DNA from 3 places in the Micromonospora sp. C81 genome. Region 1 is predicted to be linked to each of the others. Evidence: predicted binding sites of a transcription regulator. Region 1 holds the regulator's gene; each other region holds the start of a gene.
The links. The regulator HrcA, encoded in region 1, represses chaperone genes, less so after heat shock. The targets are predictions, from matches to a motif close to GGTTNGCACNCTCNNNNNGAGNGTGCNAACC.
Positions count from the first base shown of each region.

Region 2: the regulator HrcA is predicted to act here: its motif matches at 1,284-1,314, upstream of groL (chaperonin GroEL).
Region 3: the regulator HrcA is predicted to act here: its motif matches at 3,526-3,556, upstream of groES (co-chaperone GroES).

Region 1 is NZ_JAGPXS010000011.1:139,397-144,494, forward strand. It holds gene KBX46_RS19470 (16S rRNA (uracil(1498)-N(3))-methyltransferase) at 1-722, opposite strand, end outside; gene dnaJ (molecular chaperone DnaJ) at 724-1,869, opposite strand; gene hrcA (heat-inducible transcriptional repressor HrcA) at 1,945-2,967, opposite strand; gene KBX46_RS19485 (DUF4870 domain-containing protein) at 3,193-3,789, shown strand; gene hemW (radical SAM family heme chaperone HemW) at 3,826-5,049, opposite strand; gene KBX46_RS19495 (enoyl-CoA hydratase-related protein) at 5,069-5,098, shown strand, end outside.
Region 2 is NZ_JAGPXS010000002.1:268,162-273,259, reverse strand. It holds gene KBX46_RS04800 (cold-shock protein) at 1-2, shown strand, start outside; gene KBX46_RS04795 (hypothetical protein) at 100-1,236, shown strand; gene groL (chaperonin GroEL) at 1,509-3,131, shown strand; gene KBX46_RS04785 (hypothetical protein) at 3,188-3,436, opposite strand; gene KBX46_RS04780 (GNAT family N-acetyltransferase) at 3,515-4,450, opposite strand; gene KBX46_RS04775 (S8 family serine peptidase) at 4,519-5,098, opposite strand, start outside.
Region 3 is NZ_JAGPXS010000027.1:784-5,881, forward strand. It holds gene KBX46_RS29780 (molybdopterin-dependent oxidoreductase) at 1-1,241, opposite strand, end outside; gene groL (chaperonin GroEL) at 1,367-3,007, opposite strand; gene groES (co-chaperone GroES) at 3,078-3,392, opposite strand; gene KBX46_RS29795 (methyltransferase domain-containing protein) at 3,652-4,848, shown strand; gene ybaK (Cys-tRNA(Pro) deacylase) at 4,859-5,098, shown strand, end outside.

The DNA.
Region 1 (5,098 bases):
AGGCGGGTGGCGAGCACGCTGAGCGCCGCCACTCCGGCGGTCGACGTACGCAGCACCGCCGGCCCGAGCCGCACCGGCCGGCCGCCGGCCTCACGGAATGCGGTCAGCTCGGCCGGGGCGATGCCACCCTCGGGGCCGACCACCAGGACGATCTCACCGGTGGCCGGCAGCTCGGCGGTGGTGAGCCGCTCGTCGGCCTCCTCGTGCAGCACGAACCCGGCGGCGGCACCGGCGATCCGGCGGGCCACAGTGGCTGTCGACTCGTCCGGCGCACCGGCCACCACCGGCAGCCACGGCCGGCGGGCCTGCTTGGCCGCCTCCCGGGCGGTCGCCACCCACTTCTCCCTGGCCCGTACGCCCCGGTCACCCCGCCACTGGGCCACCGAGCGCGACGCCGCCCAGGGCACGATCTCGTCGACGCCGACCTCGGTCATCGCCTGCACGGCCAACTCGCCCCGGTCGCCCTTCGCGATGCCCTGCACGGTGACGATCCGGGGTACGGGCGCGTCCGCGTACCCCCGGGAGGTGATGGTGACCTCCAGGGTGCCCCGGCCGACGACGGTGACCACGGCGGCGGCCGTGCCACCCCGGCCGTCGGCGAGCAGCAGCTCCTCGCCGACGCGCAGCCGCTGCACTGTGGCGGCGTGGTGCCCCTCGGGGCCGTCCAGGGTCAGCGCGTCGCCGGTGGGCAGCGCCTCGACCAGGAACAGCGGCGCGGACACCTCAGGCGTGCCCGTTGAACGCGTCGCGCATCCGGGAGAAGAAGCCGCCCTGCTTGGACAACTCGGCGACCTCCTCACCGCGGGTCTTGGCGAAGTCGCGCAGCATCTTTTCCTGGTCGGGGTCGAGCTTGGTCGGCGTCCGCACGTCCAGGTGCACGTAGAGGTCGCCTCGGCCGGTGCCGCGCAGGTGCGGCACCCCCCGGGCGCGCAGCCGCAGCGTGCTGGCCGGCTGGGTGCCGGCCTTGACGTCGACCGTCTCCTCGCTGTCCAGGGTCTTGATGGTGAGCCGGGTGCCCAGTGCCGCCGCGGTCATCGGCACGGTGACCCGGCAGTGCAGGTCGTCGCCCTTGCGGGAGTAGACGTCGTGCGGCCGCTCGTGGATCTCCACGTAGAGGTCGCCGGCGGTGCCGCCACCCGGGCCGACCTCACCCTGCTGGGCGAGCCGGATCCGCATGCCGTCCTCGACGCCGGCCGGGATCTTGACGGTCAGCGAGCGGCGGGTGCGCACCCGGCCGTCGCCGGCGCAGGTGGGGCAGGGGTGCGGGATGGTCGTGCCGTAGCCCTGGCACACGGTGCACGGCCGGGCGGAGACCACCTGGCCGAGGAAGGTGCGCTGCACCGACTGCACCTCGCCCCGCCCGGCACACGCCTCACAGGTCGCCAGGTGGGTGCCGGCCGCCGTGCCGGCGCCGGAGCAGGTGGTGCACAGCACTGCGGTGTCGACGGTGATCGGGGCCTCGACGCCGAACGCCGTCTCGTGCAGGTCCAGTTCGAGGCGCAGGATCGCGTCGGCGCCCGGCCGGGTACGCGGACGCGGACCACGGGCGCCGCCCGCGGCACCGCCGAAGAACGCGTCCATGATGTCCTGGAAACCGACGAACGGGCCGGCACCACCAGGACCTCCGGGGCCTCCGGCACCGCCGCCGCCCGGGGCGAGCGGGTCGCCACCCAGGTCGACGATTTGCCGCTTCCGGTCGTCCGAGAGGACCTCGTACGCGGCGTTGATGTCCTTGAACTTCTCCTGAGCCTCCGGGTCCGGATTGACGTCCGGGTGGAACTGGCGCGCCAGCTTGCGGTAGGCGCGCTTGATCTCGTCATCGGAGGCTTCCCGGCTCACACCGAGAATGCCGTAGTAGTCCCTGGCCACTGCGTTCCGTGTCCTCATGTTCGTCTCGCGTTGTGCCGGTCGGCGGCCGCAGCCGGCCGCATCGGCCCTGACCAATCAGTTCTGGGCCAGCAACTCGCCCACGTAGCGTGCCACGGCGCGAACCGTGGCGATGTTGCCGGGGTAGTCCATCCGAGTGGGCCCCAGCACCCCCAGGCCGCCGACGATCGTGGCGCCCGGGCCGTAGCCGGTGCTGACCACGGAGGCGGCCCGCAGGTTGTCGAACTCGTTCTCGTCGCCGATCAGCACCCGGGTCGTGCTCGGCTCGGTCTCGCCGATGAGCTTGAGCAGGACGACCTCCTCCTCCAGCGCCTCGAGGATCGGTCGCAGGGAACCCTGGAAGTCGAGCAGGCCACCCCGGGTGAGGTTGGCGGTGCCGGCCAGGGCGATGCGTTCCTCGTGCCGCTCGACCAGGGTCTCCAGCAGCACAGTGGCGAGCGTGGTCATGGCCGGACGCAGCTTGGGCGACGACTCCTCGACCAGCGCCTGCACCAGCGGTGGCGTGTCGGACAGCCGGGCGCCGGCGAGCTTCTCGTTGACCAGTCGGCGCAGGTCGGTGACGTCGTCGGCGGGCACCGGACCGGGCAGCTCCACCAGACGCTGCTCCACCCGCCCGGTGTCCGCGATCATGACGACCATCAGTCGGGTGGTGGAGATCGGCACCAGCTCCAGGTGACGCACCGAGGAGCGGGCCAGGCTCGGGTACTGCACGACGGCGACCTGCCGGGTGAGCTGGGCGAGCAGGCGCACGGTGCGGTGCACCACGTCGTCGAGGTCGACCGCGCCGACCAGGAAGCGCTCGATGGCCCGGCGTTCGGCCGGGCTGAGCGGCTTGACCCGGGACAACCTGTCGACGAAGAGTCGGTAGCCGCGGTCGGTGGGCACCCGGCCGGCACTCGTGTGCGGCTGCCGGATGTAGCCCTCCTCCTCCAGCACGGCCATGTCGTTGCGGACCGTGGCCGGGGAGACCCCGAGCTGGTGCCGCTCGACCAGCGCCTTGCTGCCGACCGGCTCCTGGGTGGAGACGTAGTCTTCGACGATGGCGCGGAGCACGGCGAGTTTCCGGTCGTCGAGACCCATCCTCCGCACCTCCTGTCGCACGTCGGCCGCCGGCGTCCTCGGCCGGCCGGGCCGTCCTGGCACTCGACTGTAACGAGTGCCAGTCTACGTCGGCGCGCCCGCCAGCGCGATGATCAACGGCTGCCCGTCGGCGCGGCCCGCGCCACCCCGCCGGGCCGATCGACCCTCACCGCCGGGCGGTGTCGCGCTGGTGCCGCGTTGCCACGTGCCCCTACGGTGGCATCCATGACTGAACCTCCTCGCCCTCCCGGCGCGGGTGACCCCGGTAACTACCCGCCGGAGCCGCCCACCGCACCACTGTCCGGGGCACCCGGCCCGGGCGGCTATCCCCCGCCCGGTGGCTATCCGCCGCCCACCGGTGACCAACCGCCGTCAGGCGGCTACCCTCCGGCTGGTGGCTATCCCCCGCCCGGCGGCTATCCCCCGCCCGGTGGCGGCTACCCGACCGGCGGCGCCTACGGCGGCCCTGGCGGCTTCGCCAACAACGAGGACAAGACCTGGGCGCTGATCGCCCACTTCGGCGGCGCCGTCGGCATGATCGTCAGCGGCGGTGTGCTCGGCTGGATCGCCCCGCTGGTGGCGATGCTGGCACGTGGCAGCCAGTCCCCGACGGTGCGGGCGCACGCCGTGGCGGCGCTCAACTTCCAGCTCATCTGGTCGATCGTCGGCCTGGTCGGCTGGGTGTTGACCTGCATCCTGATCGGCTTCATCGGGGTCGGCGCAGCCGTCATCCTCGGTCTCGTGTTCGGCATCATCGCCGGAATCAAGGCCAACGAGGGGCAGCTCTACCGCTACCCGCTCTCCGCGAACTTCATCAAGTGATGCCGGGTCGGCCGCTCCCCCGGCCGGCCCGCCCACTCAGGGCAGCAGGTCACGCACTACCGCGTCGGCGAGCAGCCGCCCGCGCAGGGTGAGCACCGCCCGGCCGGCCGCGTACTCCTCGGCGGCCAGCAGGCCGTCGGCCAGGGCCCGCTCGGCGCCCGCCCGGCCGGTGGCGTCGAGCACCGCCAACGGGAGGCCGCTGGCGAGGCGCAGTCGGAGCATCACGTCCTCCATGTGCGCCTCGTCGCCGGTGAGCACCTCGCGGGCCAGGCCGGGCGACGCGCCCGCCGCCAACCGCTGGGCGTACGCAGTGGGGTGTTTGACGTTCCACCAGCGCACCCCGCCGACGTGGCTGTGCGCCCCCGGCCCCAGCCCCCACCAGTCCGCCCCGGTCCAGTAGAGCAGGTTGTGCCGGCAGCGGGCGTCGTCGGTGCGCGCCCAGTTGGAGACCTCGTACCAGGAGAGCCCGGCCGCGTCGAGCGCGGCCTCCGCGGCCAGGTAGCGGTCCGCGGCCACGTCGTCACTGGGGTACGCCAGTTCGCCGCGCCGCATCCGGGCGGCGAGCCGGGTGCCGTCCTCGACGATCAGGGCGTACGCGCTGACGTGGTCCACCCCGGCGGCGACGACCTGCTCCAGCGAAGCGGCGAAGTCCTCGGTGCGCTCCCCCGGGGTGCCGTAGATCAGGTCCAGGTTGACGTGCTCGAACCCGGCGTCGCGTGCCTCCAGGGCGGCGGCGGTGGCCCGGCCGGCGCTGTGTTTGCGGTCCAGGATCGCCAGCACTCCCGGGGAGGCCGACTGCATGCCCAGCGAAATCCGGGTGTAGCCGGCGGCCCGCAGCAGCTTCAACGATTCCGGGGTGACCGATTCGGGGTTGGCCTCGGTGGTCACCTCGGCGTCGGCGGCCAGCCCCCAGGTGCGGTCGATGCCGTCGAGGATGCGGGCCAGGTCGTCGGCGGGGAGCAGGGTGGGCGTTCCACCGCCCACGAAGACGGTGTCGACCCGGGGCGGCGGGCTGTCGCCCAGCACCCGGGCGGCGAGCGCGAGCTCGGCCAGGACGGTGTCGGCGTACCCCTCGCGGCTCGCACCGCCGCCCAACTCGGACGCCGTGTAGGTGTTGAAGTCGCAGTAGCCGCAGCGGCTGGCGCAGAACGGCACGTGGACGTACACGCCGAAGCCGCGCGCGCCGACCGCCGTGGTGGCGGTGGCGGGCAGCGATCCGTCGACGGGGACGGTCTCACCATCTGGAAGGACGCCGGGCATGGCCACTAGTGTGCCCGGCATGACCTCTCCCGACGTCCTCGTGCGGGTC
Region 2 (5,098 bases), on a different contig from region 1:
GACCGTTCCGCACTGGTCGGCCACCGCCTTGGGGGCTGGCGGCACGGGCGCGCAGCCGGGAAGATCGTGAACCGTTCCAGCCGATGCTGAGGAGCGTTCATGACCGACCAGCCACCCTCGTCCACCCCGCCCTACGGGCCGGGTGAGCCAGGCCCGTCCGACCCCACGCAGGGCGCCTGGGGCCCGGCCGGTCAGCCGCCTGGCTCCGTGCCGGGTGTCCCGCCGGCTGGTTGGGATCCTGCGCAGGGCGCCTGGGGCCCGGCCGGTCAGCCGCAGCAGGGGTGGGTGTTCCCGCCCACCGGGGGCTACCCGCCTGGAGCGGGGCCCTACGGTGCGCAGCCGTGGCATCCGGGGCCGCCGGTCAACTGGTACCCGCCGGGTTACGGGTACGACCCGAACGACCCCCTGGTCACTCCACCCGGTGCCGGCCTGGCTGGCTGGTTCAGCCGGTGCTGGGGAGCGCTGGGCCGGGGCTGGCGGCAGCTGGTGCCCATCATGCTGCTGACCCAGGTGCTGCCCGCGGCGGTGCTCTCGGTGATCTCTCTCGGGGCGGACCCGTCGGCGAAGTGGGCCGCCGAGGCCCAGACGAGCACGACCGCCGCCCTGCCGGACAACTTCGCCGTGGAGCTGGTGAGCCTCCTGGTCCTGCTGATCGGCGGCAGCGTGCTGGTCGGGCTGTTGCAGGCCGTCGGGTGGGCCGCCGGCAGTTGGGTGATCACCCAGCAGGCGGCCGGTCAGCCGGGCAGCCTGGATTCCGCGCTGCGCTACGGCATCCGTCGGGCACTCGGGCTGTGGGGGTGGACCCTGCTGATCAGCCTGCTCGTCGGCCTCGGTGCCTGCTTCTGCGTCCTGCCGGGCATCTACCTGGCGTTCGCGCTGAGCATGGCCGGCCCGGTCTACCTCTTCGAACGCCACAACCCGATCGGCCGGTCGTTCCGGATGTTCCACGACCGGCTCGGCCTGCTGCTCGGTCGGGTGGCCCTGGTCGCCCTGGCGGTGATCGTCGGCACCGTGATCCCCGGCGCGCTGGAGGGCGTTGGCACCGCGGCGTTCGGTACGGATCCCTTCGCGTCCCCGGACAGCGCGGTCGGGGCGGTGGTGGTGATCGGGATCACCGCGGTGCTGGCCCTGCCGGCCCACCTCTCCCAGATGATCGGTCTGCTGGTCACGTACGCCGAGCAGCGCGCTCATGAGGCGCCGGTGAACACTCCCGGACTGGCCGCGGAACTCGGCTGAGCGGCCCCATCGTGCTTGCACTCGGCAGGGGAGAGTGCTAAACAAGTCATTGGCACTCGCATACCGTGAGTGCCAACGGTCGGGACGGTGGGGCCAGGTTGTGCCGGTGTGGAGACACCGGGGCAGCACATGGCCGGTCGTCGCGGGCTATCCGGCCCGGCCGAAGGACGTCGTCGTCGCCAGGTGGCGACGTCCCTAGGTGCGCACACCAGGCGGCCCATCCGGGGCACACATCTCGGGTGGCCCGTGAGTGTCCAGGAGGACAACGCCGTATGGCCAAGATGATCGCTTTCGACGAAGAGGCTCGCCGCGGCCTTGAGCGGGGCATGAACCAGCTCGCCGACGCCGTAAAGGTGACCCTCGGCCCGAAGGGCCGCAACGTCGTGCTCGAGAAGAAGTGGGGTGCCCCCACCATCACCAACGATGGTGTGAGCATCGCCAAGGAGATCGAGCTCGAGGACCCGTACGAGAAGATCGGCGCTGAGCTGGTCAAGGAGGTCGCCAAGAAGACCGACGACGTTGCCGGTGACGGCACGACGACGGCGACCGTCCTGGCCCAGGCCCTGGTTCGTGAGGGCCTGCGCAACGTGGCCGCTGGCGCCAACCCGATGGCCCTGAAGCGGGGCATCGAGGCTGCGGTCGCGAGCGTCTCGGAGGAGCTGTCCAAGCTCGCCAAGGACGTCGAGACCAAGGAGCAGATCGCCTCCACCGCCTCCATCTCCGCTGGCGACAGCACCGTCGGCGAGATCATCGCCGAGGCGATGGACAAGGTCGGCAAGGAAGGCGTCATCACCGTCGAGGAGAGCAACACCTTCGGGCTGGAGCTGGAGCTCACCGAGGGTATGCGCTTCGACAAGGGCTACATCTCGGCCTACTTCATGACCGACCCGGAGCGTATGGAGGCCGTCTTCGACGACCCGTACATCCTGATCGCCAACAGCAAGATCTCGTCGGTGAAGGACCTGCTCCCGATCCTGGAGAAGGTCATGCAGTCGGGCAAGCCGCTGCTGATCATCGCCGAGGACCTGGAGGGCGAGGCCCTCGCCACCCTGGTGGTCAACAAGGTCCGTGGCACCTTCAAGTCGGTCGCCGTCAAGGCGCCGGGCTTCGGTGACCGCCGCAAGGCCATGCTGACCGACATCGCCATCCTCGCCGGTGGCCAGGTCATCAGCGAGGAGGTCGGCCTCAAGCTCGACGCCGCCAGCCTCGACATGCTGGGCCGCGCCCGCAAGGTCGTGGTGACCAAGGACGAGACCACCATCGTCGACGGTGCCGGTGACGCCGAGCAGATCCAGGGCCGGGTCAACCAGATCCGGGCCGAGATCGACAAGAGCGACTCCGACTACGACCGCGAGAAGCTGCAGGAGCGGCTGGCCAAGCTGGCCGGCGGCGTTGCGGTCATCAAGGTCGGTGCGGCCACCGAGGTCGAGCTCAAGGAGCGCAAGCACCGCATCGAGGACGCCGTTCGCAACGCGAAGGCCGCCGTCGAGGAGGGCATCGTCCCGGGTGGTGGCGTCGCGCTGGTCCAGGCCGGCAAGACCGCCTTCGACAAGCTCGACCTGGTCGGCGACGAGGCGACCGGTGCGAACATCGTCAAGGTCGCGCTGGACGCCCCGCTGCGGCAGATCGCCGTCAACGCCGGCCTTGAGGGCGGCGTCGTGGTGGAGAAGGTCCGTAACCTCGAAGCGGGTCACGGCCTCAACGCCGCCAACGGCGAGTACGTCGACCTGCTGGCCGCGGGCATCATCGACCCGGCCAAGGTGACGCGCTCGGCGCTGCAGAACGCCGCTTCCATCGCGGCGCTGTTCCTCACCACCGAGGCCGTTGTCGCGGACAAGCCGGAGAAGACCCCGGCTGCCCCGGCTGGCCCGGGTGGCGGGGACATGGACTTCTGAGTCCAGTTCCGACACGGAACGGGGCGGGCCGCTGATGCGGTCCGCCCCGTTCGTCGTCAGGTCGGCAGTGGGCGCTGGTTGCGCCGCTTCTGTGCCCGGTCGTACGGCGGAAGCAGTTTGATCGGCTCGTCCACCATCTCCCGTGACTCCTCGACGACCGCCGACCCGTCGTCGGTGGTCATCTCGGCCAGTTGCTCGGCGTCGCCGTAGTCGAGGCGGTCGAACGGCAGTTGGCCCGGGAGTTCGCCGACCGGTTTCCAGGTGATCGGCGGGCCGTCCTCGGTCTGGTCGTCATCCGTGGTCATGGCTGCCTCCTCTACCGAAACGGTAGGGGGCGTCGATGACCGACGCGGGCGAATGGATCAATGTCCCCTTTGCCCCGGTTATGCCACCGGCAGGGTCCTCCGGTACAGGAAGAAGACCCGCTCGATCCGGGCACCCGCGCTGCCCGAGTAGAACGGCACGGGCCCCACCCAGCCGATCTCCGCCCTGGTCAGCCCCGCCGCCTGCTGGTCGCGCAGGCAGCGCCGCAACAGCACACCGCCGATGCCCGACCCCTCGGCCGCCGGCGCGGTGCCCATCGGCCCGAACCAGCTCGGCCGGGACGACCCGTACGCGGCGAAGCCGAGCACCTCGCCGCCCCGCTCCGCCAGGTGGCAGCCGGCGCCGTCACGACCCACCGACCCGGCCAACTCGCCGTCCCACGTGCCGCCGAAGGTGGACCGGGCGAACGCGGTCAACGCCGGCAGGTCCGCCGGCTCCGCCCGGCGCACCGTGACGCCCTGATCGGCCAGCCGCCGCTCCGCCGCCTCGGTGGACCGCAGTGCCGCCGACCCGTCGTACGACAGGTCGGCGGTCATGTTCCAGGCGGTCCGGTCCTGCTGGTAGCCGAGCGCGAGGGCGGCGCAGACCGCCGGCGTGTAGCGGACGTCGATGCCCGGCCACGCGTAGTACGGCGGGTTCCCGGCCAGCAGCACCTCGGTCGCTCCGCGCTCGGCCAGCACCTGCTCGGCCCGCCGCAGCAGCGCCCGGCCGACGCCCCGGCGGCGCTGATCCGCACGGACCGCGACCAGGTCGACGTGCCCGATGCCCGGCTCGGCCGACGACACCGAGCAGAACAGCACCCCGACCAGGTCCGCACCCCGGTACGCGCCCAGCCCGACCACCGGCCGGTCGGCGGCGGCCCGGGGCCAGAGCACGTCCACGATGGCGGCGGCCTCGGTGGCGTCCTCGGGCAGGTCGAGAGCCTGCTCGCAGAGCCGCACCACGGTGTCGGCCAGGTCGGGGGTCAGCTCGGTGACGGTGATCTCGGCGTCCATGGTCGCCGACCCTAGAACACCGTGTGGCGGCCCGCGCTCCCGCCCGTCGGATCCGGAAGGAAACCTGCCTATTGCTTGGCGGCGCGCACGGCGGCGTACGCGTCCACCTCACCGGCACCCGTGACGTTCGACGGAGCACCACAGGTGTCGGACGGGTTGTCGGAGCGGTAGGTGGGCGTCGCCGCCGTGGCGGTGTCCCGCAGGATCTGCCGGGTCCGGGCCACGTCGCCGACCAGCGCCGGGTTCGCCGACCACATCAGCGCGACCACCCCGGCCACCTGCGGGGTCGCCATCGACGTGCCGTCCAGCGCGGCGTACGTGCCGCCAGGCATGGCCGACACCACACCCACACCCGGTGCCAGCACGTCCGGCTTGCTCGCACCCGGCACCGGCCCGCGCGAGGAGAACTCGGCGACCCGGCGCTGCGCGTCCACCGCACCCACGGTCAGCACGTCCGCGTACGGCGCCGGTGGGTCGTCGATCGACGCGCACCACGGCCCGGTGTTGCCGGCGGCGGCGACCACGAAGATCCCGGCGGCGTCCAGCGCGGCGGTGGCCGGCCGCAGCACGTGCTGATCGCAACCCTCGATGGGCGGGCAACCCCAGGAGTTGGTCAGCACCTGTGGGGCGCGCTCCGGACGGCCGTCG
Region 3 (5,098 bases), on a different contig from region 1:
CCGACCGCCAGCAGCGCGTCCCGCCCGTCGCGCAGCGCGGCGGTGGGGGTGCCGCAGGTCCAGCCGTCGACCGACCGGCCGACGACCTGGTCGGCGTCCGCATCCGGCTCGACCTCGTCGAGCAGTTCCCGCAGGGGTACGCCGAGCCAGCGGGCGTTGCCGATCAGGTCACCGCCCACCTCGTTGGAGACGCAGGCCAACGTGACGTACCGCTCGACCAGCGGCCGGGCCAGCAGGTCGGCGTAGGTGTAGGTGCGCTCGGTGCCGACCCGCCCGTGGATCCGCAGCCGCCAGCTGTCCGGGTCCACCTGGGGTACCACCAGCGCGGTGTCGATCCGGTAGAACCCGAGGTTCGAGGTGACGTACGGCGCGAGTTGCGCCAGCGAGAGGTCCGCGCCTGCGGGTACGGCCGCTGCGGGGGCGACCGGCGCGGGCAGCCGGATCGCGTCCCGAGCGGCGGACACCCCGCGTCGGCCGGCCAGCCAGCGCCCACCGAGACCTGCCGCCACGGCGGTTCCGAGCAGAACCCCGCTGCTGGTGAGGAACCGCCGCCGCGACTCGGGGTCGACTTCCGCAGCCCCGGCCGCGGGTTGCCCGCCCGGAGCCACCGGCGCAGCGGGCGTCACCGGGCCAGCAGGCGACACCGGCGCGGCGGGAGTCACCGGCACCGGCAGGCCCTCGGGCGTCGGCGAGGGCGGCTCGGCCCGCGACCCCCGCGCCGGACCCGCAGGCGGCACCGACCCAGCAGGCGGCACCGACCCGGCGGGCGGCGCGATCGGCGTGGGCGGTGACCATGGCCAGGGGTCCAGCTCGAACGGGCCGTCGATGAACAGCCATAGCACCAGGCCGCCGAGGCCGGCGCCGACCAGCGACGGCAGCGCGTCGGCGGCGTCCGCACCGGAACGGGTCAGCGCGGCGGCCACACCGATGACGCCGAACGCGGCGATGCCGGCCAGGCCGAATGCCAGCCGTCGGACCGCCAGCACACCGAACAGCGCCGCGAACCCTCCCAGCAACAGGCCCGTACCGACCAGCAGCGCGATCTTGTCGGCGGTGCCGAAGAGGTCGATGGCGAGTTGCTTCAGCGACTCGGGGACGGCGTCGACCACCACCCCGCCGACCGCGACCAGCGGTGCCGACCGGGGGCCGGTCAGGACCGCCACCGGTTCGGCGATTCCGATCGCGACGGCGGCGGCGGTGATCCCGGCCAGCGCGGCGTAGCGCCGCGACGTGGTGCTCATCGGCCCAGTGTGCGCGATCATCCGGTCCACTCGCCAACAACGGCAGCGTCGGTAACAGACCCATAAGACGTTCCGGGGCACACCGTCGTGCGACGGTGTGCCCCGGAACGGGTGTAGCTACCGGGTCAGAAGCCCGGGCCGTGCTGGTGGCCGTGACCGTGGCCGTGGCCGCCGCCGGCGGACTGCTCCGCCTGCTCCGGCTTCTCGACCACGAGGCTCTCCGTGGTGAGCAGCAGACCGGCGATCGAGGCGGCGTTGGTGACCGCGTTGCGGGTCACCTTCACCGGGTCGATGATGCCGGCCTTGACCAGGTCGACGTACTCGCCCTTGGCGGCGTCGAGGCCGTTGCCCCACTCCAGGTCGGCGACCTTCTGCGTCACGACGTAGCCGTCGTGACCGGCGTTCTGGGCGATCCAGCGCAGCGGCTCGACGAGCGACTTGCGCACGACCGAGACACCGATCTTCTCGTCGCCGGTGAAGCCCAGGTCGTCGTCGAGCACCGAACGGATCTGCACCAGGGCGGCGCCGCCGCCGGGCACAGTGCCCTCCTCGACCGCAGCCTTGGTCGCCGCGATGGCGTCCTCGATGCGGTGCTTGCGCTCCTTCATCTCGACCTCGGTGGCCGCGCCAGCCTTGATGACGGCGATGCCACCGGAGAGCTTCGCCAGCCGCTCGGCCAGCTTCTCCCGGTCCCAGTCGGAGTCGGAGGCCTCGATCTCCTTGCGGATCTGGGACACCCGGTCGGCGACGTCGGCCTTCTGGCCGCCGCCATCGACGATCGTGGTGTTCTCCTTGTCGACCACGACGCGCCGAGCGGTGCCGAGCACCTCCAGGCCGACCTGGTCGATCTTGTAGCCCAGCTCCGGGGCGACCAGCTCGGCACCCGTGGAGATCGCGATGTCCTGGAGCATCGCCTTGCGCCGGTCACCGAAGCCCGGGGCCTTGACCGCGCAGACCTTGAGGGTCTTGCGCAGCGAGTTGACCACCAGGGTGGAGAGCGCCTGGCCGTCCACGTCCTCGGCGATGATCAGCAGGGGCTTGCTGTTCTGCAGGATCTTCTCCAGCAGCGGCAGCAGCTCTTCGATCGCCGAGATCTTCTGGGTGGTGACCAGGATGTACGCGTCCTCAAGGACGGACTCCTGGCTCTCCAGGTCGGTGACGAAGTTCGGCGAGATGAAGCCCTTGTCGAACTGGAGACCCTCGGTCACGTCCAGTTCGGTGGTGAGCATGGAGCCTTCCTCGACGGTGATGACACCGTCGCGGCCGACCCGCTCCATCGCCTCGGCGATCAGGTCGCCGATCGTGGCGTCCTGCGCGGAGATCGTCGCCACGTTCGCGATCGACTCCTTGCTGGTGACCTCGGCGGCACGGCCGAGCAGCGCCTCGGAGACCTTGGCGGCCGCCGCGTCGATGCCCCGCTTGAGGCCGGCCGGGTTGGTCCCGGCGGTCACGTTGCGCAGACCCTCACGAACCATCGCCTGGGCCAGCACTGTCGCGGTGGTGGTCCCGTCGCCGGCGACGTCGTTGGTCTTGGTCGCCACCTCCTTGACCAGCTGCGCGCCAAGGTTCTCGTACGGGTTGGTGAGCTCGATCTCCTTGGCGATGGTCACACCATCGTTGGTGATCGTCGGCGCACCGAATTTCTTGTCCAGGACGACGTTGCGCCCGCGCGGGCCGAGGGTGACCTTGACCACGTCCGCGAGGGCGTTGACACCGTGCTCCAGCAGGTGCCGGGCGTCGTCCGAGAAGCTCAGGATCTTCGCCATTTATGTCCCTTCGAAGCGCCATTGCCCCGGCCCGGCGAGCCGGACCGGGGCAGTGGCACTGATCGGTTGCTTACTTCTCGATGACCGCGAGGACGTCGCGGGCGGAGAGCACCAGGTACTCCTCGCCGGCGTACTTGACCTCGGTGCCGCCGTACTTCGAGTAGAGGACGGTGTCGCCGACCTGCACGTCAACCGGAACCCGGTTGCCGTTGTCGTCGACGCGGCCCGGGCCGACAGCGAGGACAGTGCCCTCCTGCGGCTTCTCCTTGGCGGTGTCGGGGATCACGATGCCCGACGCCGTGGTGGTCTCAGCCTCGTTCGCCTGGACCACGATGCGGTCCTCGAGCGGCTTGATCGCAACCTTGGTCGCGGTAGTCACGGGCATACCCTCCTGGGGTACTGGTTTCGTTGCTGGCCGGCGGGGCCGACCAGCGTCAATCTGCCTCATGCCACCGGGCGGGGCCGTCGTCGCGGGTGCCGGTCCGCCTGGCGTGCGCCCCCGGGTCGTGAGACCCGGAAGCTGGCACCCTCAGGGTGAGAGTGCTAATCGCAGGTTATTCCGTGGCTAGCACTCCGTCAAGGAGAGTGCCAGCGAGTCGCGCCCCGCCAGCCCGGATTTCCGGGTCTACCCGGACAATGACCGGGTGGATCTCGATCAGCTGGCGGCGCTGCGTACCCCTGAGGGGTCGGCCGCGCTCACGGCGGCGGCCGGGCTGGCCGGCGGTGATCCACTGGCTGCGGCGTCGGCCCTGCGCGCGGCCGGGGTGCCGCCGACGCTGGCCGCGGCCGCGCTCACCCAGGCTGAGCTGCGCCACCGGGCGGTCGGCAAGTTCGGCCCGGCAGCCGCTGGGATGTTCCTCACCCGCCCGGGGCTGGAGCAGGCCACCCGCCGGGTGGTCGCCGACCGGCGGGCCGCCCGGCTCCACGCGGCCGGCGTGCGCACCCTGGCCGACCTCGGATGCGGCCTCGGCGCCGACGCGCTGGCCGCCGCCCGCGCCGGCATCCGGGTGTACGGGGTGGAGGCCGACCCGGTGACCGCCGCGATGGCCGCCGCCAACGCCGACGCGGCCGGGCTGGCCGACCTGTTCACTGTCGAGTGCGGGGATGCCACAGCGTTCGACGTCTCCCGGGTCGACGGGGTCTTCTGCGACCCGGCCCGCCGCACCACCGGCACCGGGCGACGGATCTTCGACCCGCGCGCCTACTCGCCACCGTGGGACTTCGTGACCGGGCTGGCCGAGCGGGTGCCGCGCACCGTGGTGAAGGTGGCGCCGGGCCTGGACCACGCGCTCATTCCGGCCGGCGCGGAGGCCGAGTGGGTCGGCGTCGATGGCGACCTGGTCGAGGCCGCGCTCTGGTGTGGTGACCTGGCGGAGGTGCCCCGCCGCGCGACCCTCTACCGCCAGCGGGGCGTCGAGACACGCCGCCACCAGCTCAGCGGCTCGGGTGCCGACGAGGCGCCGGTCGGGCCGCCACGTCGCTACCTGTACGACCCGGACCCGGCGGTGGTGCGCGCGCACCTCGTGGCCGAACTGGCCACCGAACTGGACGCCACCCTGGGCGATCCGAGCATCGCCTACCTCTACGCCGACCAGCCGATCCGCACCCCGTACGCACGCTGCCTGGAGATCACCGACGTGCTGCCGTTCTCGCTCAAGCGCCTGCGGGCACTGCTGCGGGATCGTCGGGTGGGCCGGGTGGAGATCCTCAAGCGGGGTTCCGCGCTCACCCCGGAGCAGCTTCGGCGGGACCTTAGGCTGGCCGGCGACGAGGCGGCGAGCCTGGTGCTCACCCGGGTCGCCGGCGCACCGACAGTGCTGATCGGTAGGCCGGTCGACTAGCGTCGCCGGTGTGGCAGGACAGGGCACTCCGGCGACGGCACTGGTGGTCAAGCGTGGGGTGGCGCACCGCACCCATCCGTACCGGGTGGCACCGGACGCCCCGAACTACGGCGCGTTGGTGGCGGTGGCGCTCGGCGTGCCACCGGAGCGCGTGTTCAAGTCGCTGGTGACCGAGGTCGACGGCGCACTGACCGTGGCGGTCGTTCCGGTCACCGGCGAGTTGGATCTGAAGGCGCTCGCGGCGGCCGTC